2 regions of the Leifsonia sp. EB34 genome follow, and region 2 is predicted to be linked to the other one. Evidence: predicted binding sites of a transcription regulator. Region 2 holds the regulator's gene; the other holds the start of a gene.

Region 1 (4,406 bases), 560 kb from region 2:
CGCGAACGAGCTGACGCTCGTCTACCGGGCGCGCGGCATGGACCAGACCGAGGCCCAGGCGCACGCCCACGAAGTGCTCACCACGCTCGGCGCCTACACCTCGCCGGTCGCCGTGCCGGGCGTCGTGGAGGACGAGCACGAGGCCGTCGGCAACGGCTGGAGCGCCGCGGTGTCGAGCTTCTGCTTCTTCGCCTCGGGCGCGCTCATCCCGATCCTGCCGTTCCTGTTCGGGCTGACCGGCACCGCCGCGATCGTGGTCGCCGCCGTGCTCGTCGGGCTCGTCCTGCTCGGGACCGGCGCGATCGTCGGGCTGCTGTCGGGCGCGTCGCCGCTCAAGCGAGCGCTGCGGCAGTTGGCGATCGGGTACGGTGCGGCTGCAGCGACGTACCTGCTGGGGCTGCTTTTCGGGGCGACGGTCGGCTGACGCCCACGGTCGTGCGGCCTAGCGCCTCCGGCGGTCTCCCCCGTCGGCGCCATACACCAGCGCGCCGGCCAGCGGGATGAGCAGGAACCACAACCAGCTATAGGCGTAGCCCCACGCCATCCCGGTCAGGAAGAACAGGACGACCGCGACGAACGGCGCGATCGAGACGACGAGCAGCCCCCACCGGGTGACCGGCCGGGCCTGGTCGCCGGTCGCCGGCGGGGAGTTCCACGGGCTCGGGCCGGGCTGCGACGCCTGCCACGCTGCGGCCGCGGGCGAACTCGCTGCGGGATTCGGGGTGTCGGCGCCGTCCAGGTGCAGCACGCCAGGGAGGTCGGCGAACAGCGGCTGGAGGTCGCCGCGCGTGACAGCCGACCGGGCGGCCGCGACGCGCGACTGCAGTTCAGCCTCGCTCAGCCTCCCCTGCGCCGCGTGCGACTGCAACGCGGCGACGGCGCGCTCCCGTTCGTCGTTGCTGAGGCGCAGCGACGCGCTCGACGGATCCCCGAAGTCTGTCATGCGGTCAGTATGGCAGGCGGGGCGCGTCGATCGTCAGGAGCTGACAGTGGCCGGGTGGGCGTTCGCCCACTCCTTGATCGACTGCAGCACGGGGAGCAACGAGGCGCCGCGCTCGGTCAGGGCGTAGTCCGTGCGCGGCGGCACGCTCGGGGTGAGTGTCCGTCGCACGAGACCATCCCGTTCGAGCACCTTCAGGGTGGAGGTCAGCATCTTCTGGCTGGCGCCGACCCGGCGGCGCAATTCGCTGTGCCGCAACTCGGTGTCCGCGAGGGACAGGATGATCAGGATCGCCCACTTGCTGCCGATGGTCTCCAGCAGCCGTCGCGCCGCACATCCGGCGAGGGCCGAGTCGTCAGTCATCCGCAGCCCGCTGCGCGAGGTGTGCGCGGAAGGCCGGGACGAGCGCACGGAGCTCTCGCTCGGCGGATCGGCGGCCGGCCTCTGGGTCCTGCCCGACGACGGTGGGGGCGAAGCGCACATGGTCGGCATCGGTGACACCGACGAAGTCCAGCCAGTCCGCGAAGAACGGAACCGAGAAGTCCGAGCCGAAGGCGGGCGGCAGGCCCGGGGCGAAGACGCCGGACGTATGGATCGCCACCGCCTTCCTGCCCGTCATCAGGCCCGAGTACCCGGCGCCGGGGTCGAACCCGAAACTCCAGCCCGGCTGGGTGACGAGGTCGATCCACTGCTTGAGCACGTAGGGAACGCCGGCGTTCCACATCGGGATGTTGAAGACATAGCCGTCCGCGCGCGCGAACTGGTCGAACACTGCACGCGCGTCGGACCACGCGCTTCGCTGCGCGTCCGTCTGGTCGTCGCCGGCGAACACCGCCATCTTCGCCTGCGCGGCGATCGTACCGAAGGCCGGCAGGGCGCCCGGCTCGAACAGGTCGAGCGTTGTGACCTCCACGTCCGGCGCGTGCTCGACGACCTCCGCCACGAACGAGCGGGCCAGCGACAAGGACCGGCTGAGGGCATCACGCGGGCTCGCGTTCACGTGCAGGATTGAAGGCATATTCTTCCTATCGATATTTCAAGAAGTTCCATGCTTTCATCGTCGGGGCCGGAACGGAAGTAGGCACCTTTTCGTGCCCCCTAGGGCGACTGGGGTGCGTTCGTCACCGGCCAGGTTTACACTTGCATTCGAACATACGTTCGATTCGAGAGGAACCCGTGCTCATGACCGACATCGACGAGGCGGTGGCCGTGTGGACCACCGAGGACGGCATCCCGACCCGCCTGGTCTGGCGCTCCACCCGCTACCGGGTGAGCGATACCCCGACGGTGTGGGCGGAGATCTGCGCGTGGTGGAAGCCGTTCGGCGAGCACCGGTACGGCGTCGGCGCACTGCCGCGGGAGATCGGCGGGTGGCGGTTCCAGGCGACCAGCGACGGCGGGATCGCGCACGTGTTCGACGTGCGGCACGACGCCGACGACCGGAGCTGGCGGCTGGTGCGGATCTTCGACTGAGGCCGCATCCACCCACGCGCGGGGAGCCTCCGCCACCCGCCACTGCCTATCCCTTAGCCTCTCTCAACGTGATGGACGACGACCGCTACGGCTCCGATGTGCTGGCCACCGACTGGAAGAACGCCGGCCGCAAGGCCGTGCCGACCGTGGAGGCCGTGCGCGACCTGGTGGTCGAGGAGGCCGGAACCGGGTTCTGCGGCGCGATCGTCCGGCTGGAGGCGCAGACCGTCGAGCTGGAGGACTACTTCGGGGCGAAGCGCGTGTTCCCGCTGGGGGCGTCCTTCCTCATCGACGGGGAGCCCGTGCAGCTCGTCGTGCCGAGCCGCGCGCCCGCCACCCCCGGTCGGACGGCCTCCGGCTCCTTCGCCGTGGGCGAGCAGAAGGCGCGCGTGGCCCGCGCCAGCCGCATCTTCGTGGAGGGCCGGCACGACGCCGAGCTGGTGGAGCGCGTGTGGGGCGACGACCTCCGGGTGGAGGGCGTGGTCGTGGAGTACCTGGAAGGCGTCGACGACCTGGACGCGATCGTGCGCGAGTTCGCGCCCGACCGCGGCCGCCGGGTCGGCGTGCTGGTCGACCATCTCGTGCCGGGCTCCAAGGAGAGCCGGATCGCCGAGAAGGTCGCGCGCGGACCGTTCGGCGCGCACGTGCTCGTGGTCGGCCACCCCTACATCGACATCTGGCAGGCCGTGAAGCCCGCGCGGGTCGGGCTGGAGGCCTGGCCCTCGATCCCCCGTTCCATCGAGTGGAAGCACGGCATCTGCGCCGCGCTCGGGCTGCCGCACGACAGCCAGGCGGACATCGCGCGGGCCTGGAAGCTGATCCTCGGCCGCGTGCGCACCTACGCCGACCTGGAGCCGGAGCTCCTCGGCCGGGTCGAACGCCTCATCGACTTCGTCACCGAGCCCGTCGGCCGCGCATAGCGCAGGAGATTCCACCGCGACACGCGCCTGAACTCCTGCGGAATGGCGTTCGGAAGGAGTCTCGGGTCGTTTCTCCTGTTCTAGACAGATGGCCCCGTGCACTTTCGTGCACCAGAATACATTTGCGGTATTCGAACATGTGTTCGAAAATAGACGTATGTCCTTGGCAGTCGCACCCGCCTTCCCCGACCCGGTCGCCGACCGGGCGCAGGTGCACGAGCTGCAGTCGCGCATCCGGCAGATGCAGGCGACGAAACTCGACGCGCGGCGGCTGGAGACGCATCCCGCGCTCGCCGCGCTGCTGCCCGGCGGCGCGCTCAAGGCCGGCGCCGCCTACACGGTGCACGGCTCCACCACGCTCCTGATGGCGATGCTCGCCGGGCCGAGCGCCGCGGGCGCCTGGTGCGGGGTGGTCGGGATGCCCGACTTCGGGGCGGAGGCCGCCGGGCGGTTCGGCATCGACCTGGAGCGGCTCGTGCTGGTGCCGCATCCGGGGCCGCAGTGGCTGACCGTCACCGCCGCGATGGCGGACGTGCTCGGCGTGATCGCCGTCGCACCCCCGGAGCGGCCGAAGAGCGGCGACGTCGCCCGGCTGACCGCGCGGCTGCGGCAGCGGGAGGCCACGCTCGTCGTCGCCGGCGAGTGGCCGCAGGCGGAGGCGGCGCTCTCCGTCGTCCGCAGCGGCTGGGACGGGCTGGGCGCCGGCGCCGGCTATCTCTCCTCCCGGCGGGTGACGGTGGAGGCCGCACCCCGCGGCGGGGCCGGACCGCGGCGCCGCGCCGAGCTGTGGCTGCCCGCGGTCGACGAGACGTTCCGCGCCTCGGCGCCCACGCGCCTGGAAGCGGTGAGCTAGGCGATGTCTCCGATACGGCAGGTCACGCGCGCGATCGTGCTCTGGTGCCCCGACTGGCCCGTCATCGCCGCCCGGCAGCGCCTCGAACTGCCCGCGGAGGTGCCGCTGGCGCTGGTCGAGAAGGGGATGGTGTTCGCCTGCTCCGCCCAGGCCCGCGCCGACGGGGTCACCCGCGGGCTCCGGGTCAGGGAGGCGCAGTCGCGTTGCCCGCAGCTCGAGA
Region 2 (4,406 bases):
CGCGAGCGCCCCGAGGGCGGCGGCCTGCGTGATCGCGGAGAGGTGGTATGGCAGCCGGACCAGCCTGAGCGCGTCCACCACGGCCGGGTCGGCGGCCAGGTAGCCGACGCGCGCGCCGGCGAAGGCGAACGCCTTGCTCATCGTGCGCGAGACGAGCAGCCGCTCCCGGCCCGGGAGGAGCGTGAGCGCCGACGGCTCGCCCTCCGGCATGAACTCCGCGTACGCCTCGTCCACGATCACGATGCCGCGCGCCGCCGCGTAGACGGCCTCGACCGTCTCGAGCGTGAGCGGGGTCCCGGTCGGGTTGTTGGGCGAGCAGAGGATGACGATGTCGGGGTCGTGCTCGCGCACGGCCGCTGCCGCGGTCTCCGGCGACAACTCGAAGTCGGCGTCGCGCCCGGCCGCGATCCAGCTCGTGCCGGTCCCGGAGGCCAGCAACGGGTACATGGAGTACGTGGGCGCGAACCCGAGGAGGCTGCGGCCCGGCCCGCCGAACGCCTGCAGGATGTGCTGCAGCACCTCGTTGGACCCGTTGGCCGCCCAGATCTGCTCGGCGGTGAGGTCGTGCCCGAGGTAGCGGGCGAACGCCTTGCGGAGCTCCGTGAACTCCCGGTCCGGGTAGCGGTTCACCCCGGTCACCGCGACGGCGACCCGCGCGACGATGTCGGCGGCGACGTCCTCCGGGACCGGATGCGTGTTCTCGTTCACGTTCAACGCGACGGGCACGACCTTCTGCGGCGCCCCGTACGGGGTGCGGCCGCGCAGGTCGTCACGGATCGGAAGATCGGAGAGGGAGGTCACCCCTCAATGGTAGTCAGCGAGCCTGAGGGCTTCCGCCGTGTGACGCCGCGCCCGGCACCCGCGCCCGCGCTCGCACCCGCACCCGCCTGCCGCGCCTCCCGTCGGAAGGAGAACCCGCCCCAATCTCCTGCCGAACCCCCTTCTGCAGGAACCGCCTCGGCCTGTCGCGCCAGATTTCCTTCTTGGGCGGCGGCCGAGCCGCGGCGGAGCCGCCGCGCCCCTACTTCCCGTACTGCGTCGGGATCGCGAGCTGCTGCCCCGGGGTGACGACCGCCGAGGACAGTCCGTTGAGGTTGACCAGGTCGGCGATCACGTTGCGCGGGTCCGCGTTGGGCGCGATCCGCGACGCCACCGACCACAGCGAGTCCCCCGACTGCACCGTCACGTACTGGAAGGTCACGTGCGTCTGCTCCCCCGTCGCCGCCGCACCCCCACCGTTGAGCGCGAACACCATCGCCCCGATCACGATCGGCAGAGCAACGAGCATCGTCAGCACGACCCGCCCACGCCGGGTCAGCCGCAGCCGAACGCGCGCGCCGACGCTCGCGGTCTCAACGCTCCCGGCCCCAGCGCCGCTCACCCCAGCGCCGTTCAACCGCGCGCCGCTCATCCCGACGGTGTGCATCACCACTGCGCTCATGATCGTGACCTCCAAAGGCTTCGCTCGAAGCTCTGTTCCGAATATATCTTCGAATGTCCGAGACCGCAATCCTCGGTCCGGCGACGAATCTGGCACGTATTTCGAGACACACTCGAACACATGTTTGTCGGGCAGCCGTACTGTGGATACAGTTTCGATTGTCTGGACGTAAGACAACCAGGCACCACCGACATTCGGTTCCGCCGGGTGGCGGGGACGGTCACGAAGGGACGAGCGTGTCGAACGAGAACCAGGCTCCGCGCACGCGGCGCCGCAAGAACCTGAGCGAGAAGCAGCTCGCCATCCTCGACGTGATCCAGCGCTCGGTGAGCACGCGGGGCTACCCGCCGAGCATGCGCGAGATCGGCGACGCGGTCGGCCTCTCAAGCCTCTCGTCCGTCACCCACCAGCTCAACCAGCTCGAGCTGAGCGGCTACCTCCGCCGCGACCCGAACCGGCCCCGCGCGTTGGAGATCCTCATCGACCTCCCCTCGACGACCACCCCCGACTTCGAGAATCAGACCCCTGTCGGCGACGCCGCGATGGTCCCGCTCGTCGGCCGCATCGCCGCCGGTGTCCCGATCACCGCCGAGCAGCAGGTGGAGGAGGTCTTCCCGCTCCCCCGCCAGCTCGTGGGCAACGGTGAGCTGTTCATGCTCAAGGTCGTCGGCGAATCCATGATCGACGCCGCCATCTGCGACGGCGACTGGGTGGTCGTCCGGGCGCAGAGCACCGCGGAGAACGGCGACATCGTCGCGGCCATGCTCGACGAGGAGGCCACCGTCAAGGTGTTCCGCCAGCGCGACGGCCACACCTGGCTGCTCCCGCGCAACTCCAACTTCGAGCCGATCCTGGGCGACTTCTCGACCATCCTCGGCAAGGTCGTCGCAGTCCTCCGCACCGTCTGACCACTCCGCGAGTCGTGCCGAACGTCGACTTCGGCGCGCCCAGAGCCCACATTCGGCACGAATCGCACGCCGCTCAGGCCCAGCCGAGCTCCTGCAACCGGGCGTCGTCCAGCCCGAAGTAGTGCCCGATCTCGTGCACGAGCGTGACACGCACCCGAGCCCGCAGCTCCTCGACCGTCGAACACGACGCCTCGAGGTTGTTGCGGAACAGCGTGATCCGGTCCGGCAGCTCCCCGAACCCGTAGACCCCGCGCCGCGTCAGCGGATGCCCGGTGTACAGCCCGTACAGCCGCGGCCGCGCACCCGGCGGCTGGTCCTGGATGATGATCGCCACGTTCTCCAGCGGCCGCACCATGTCGTCCGGGAGGCCGTCGAAGACGTCGTCCACGAGCCGCTCGAACTCGTCGTCCGCAATGCGCATGCGCTCATCCTCCCCGAACCGGCGGAGGCCGCGCCCCCACGTCCGCGCAGAGCGGAACGGGAAACGCGGCCTCCGGCAGCAGGACAGGTCAGGCGCTGACGCCCACCCGCTCCCGCACGTCGCGGGTCGCCGCGATGATGTTGCGCAGCGACGCCACCGTCTCGTCGTACCCGCGGGTCTTCAGCCCGCAGTCCGGGTTCACCCAGAGCTGACGCCCCGGGATCGCGCTGAGCGCCGTCTCCAGCAGCTCGGTCACCTCGGCGACCGACGGCACGCGCGGCGAGTGGATGTCGTACACGCCCGGGCCGATGCCGTGCTCGAAGCCGGAGCGCTGGATGTCGTGGACGACCTCCATCCGGCTGCGGGCGGCCTCGATGCTGGTCACGTCGGCGTCGAGGTTGCGGATCGCGTCTATGACCACCCCGAACTCCGAGTAGCAGAGGTGCGTGTGGATCTGCGTCGCGTCCGCCACCCCGGAGGTCGCGAGCCGGAACGACCCGACCGACCACTCCAGGTACCCGGCCTGGTCGGCGCGCTTCAGCGGCAGCAGCTCGCGCAGCGCCGGCTCGTCCACCTGCACGACGCGGATGCCCGCGGCCTCCAGGTCCGCGATCTCGTCGCGCAGGGCCAGGGCGACCTGCCGTGCGGTCTCGCCGAGCGGCTGGTCGTCGCGGACGAACGACCACGCCAGGATCGTGACCGGCCCGGTCAGCATCCCCTTGACCGGCTTCTCGGTCAGCGTCTGCGTGTACGTCGACCAGTCCACCGTGATCGGCTTTGGCCGCGACACGTCGCCCCACAGGATCGACGGCCGCGTGCAGCGCGATCCGTACGACTGCACCCAGCCGTTCTTGGTGACCGCGAAGCCGTCCAGGTTCTCGGCGAAGTACTGCACCATGTCGTTGCGCTCGGGCTCGCCGTGCACGATGACGTCGATCCCGATCTCCTCCTGGAGGTCGACCACGCGCTTGATCTCGGCCTGCATGCGGCCGAGGTACTCGGCCTCGTCGATGACGCCCGCGGCGAGCTGCGCGCGCGAGCGCCGGATGTCCGCGGTCTGCGGGAACGACCCGATCGTGGTCGTCGGGAGGAACGGCAGGTGCAGCGCCTCGTCCTGCGCGGCCTGCCGCGCGTTGTACTCGCCGCGGCGGAAGTCGGCCCGGGTGAGCGCGGCCTCCCGCGAACGCACGGCCTCGACACGCACGCCGGGGGCGGAGGCCCGGTCGGCGAGCGCCGCCGTCGCCGCGGTGAGCTCGTCCTGCACGGCCTCGTGGCCGTCCACGATCCCGCGCGCCAGCACGGCGACCTGGCCGACCTTCTGGTCGGCGAACGCGAGCCAGGACTTCAGGCGCGCGTCGAGGTCCGGCTCGTCGTCCACGTCGTGCGGCACGTGCTGCAGCGAGGTGGAGGTCGACACGGCGACGTCGGGGCTCAGCGACAGCAGTTCGGTCAGCGTCCCGAACGCGGCTTCCAGGTCGCCGCGCCAGATGTTGTGGCCGTCGATCACGCCGCCGACGAGGGTCTTGCCGGCCAGCGCGCTGCGCGTCGCGGCGTCGAGCCCGGTCGGGATGCTCCCGCGCACCAGGTCGAGGGAGATCGCCTCCACCGGAGACACGGCCAGCACCGGGAGCGCGTC

Evidence for each region. Region 2 encodes LexA, which represses DNA repair genes until DNA is damaged. Its sites were predicted from a motif close to TCGAACANNTGTTCGA; they were not measured.
Region 1: ABIA36_RS15820 (DUF6504 family protein) is a predicted target of LexA. The motif match lies at 2,087-2,102, and genes of this name have one in related genera.

Annotation. Positions count from the first base shown of each region.
Region 1 covers NZ_JBGCCV010000002.1:1,330,743-1,335,148, forward strand. The annotation lists gene ABIA36_RS15800 (VIT1/CCC1 transporter family protein) at 1-424, shown strand, start outside; gene ABIA36_RS15805 (DUF1707 domain-containing protein) at 443-943, opposite strand; gene ABIA36_RS15810 (winged helix-turn-helix transcriptional regulator) at 977-1,303, opposite strand; gene ABIA36_RS15815 (FMN-dependent NADH-azoreductase) at 1,296-1,958, opposite strand; gene ABIA36_RS15820 (DUF6504 family protein) at 2,123-2,413, shown strand; gene ABIA36_RS15825 (DUF3097 domain-containing protein) at 2,485-3,333, shown strand; gene ABIA36_RS15830 (hypothetical protein) at 3,491-4,186, shown strand; gene ABIA36_RS15835 (DNA polymerase Y family protein) at 4,190-4,406, shown strand, end outside.
Region 2 covers NZ_JBGCCV010000002.1:770,880-775,285, reverse strand. The annotation lists gene ABIA36_RS13185 (histidinol-phosphate transaminase) at 1-801, opposite strand, end outside; gene ABIA36_RS13180 (LysM peptidoglycan-binding domain-containing protein) at 1,022-1,441, opposite strand; gene lexA (transcriptional repressor LexA) at 1,678-2,349, shown strand; gene ABIA36_RS13170 (metallopeptidase family protein) at 2,423-2,770, opposite strand; gene metE (5-methyltetrahydropteroyltriglutamate--homocysteine S-methyltransferase) at 2,859-4,406, opposite strand, start outside.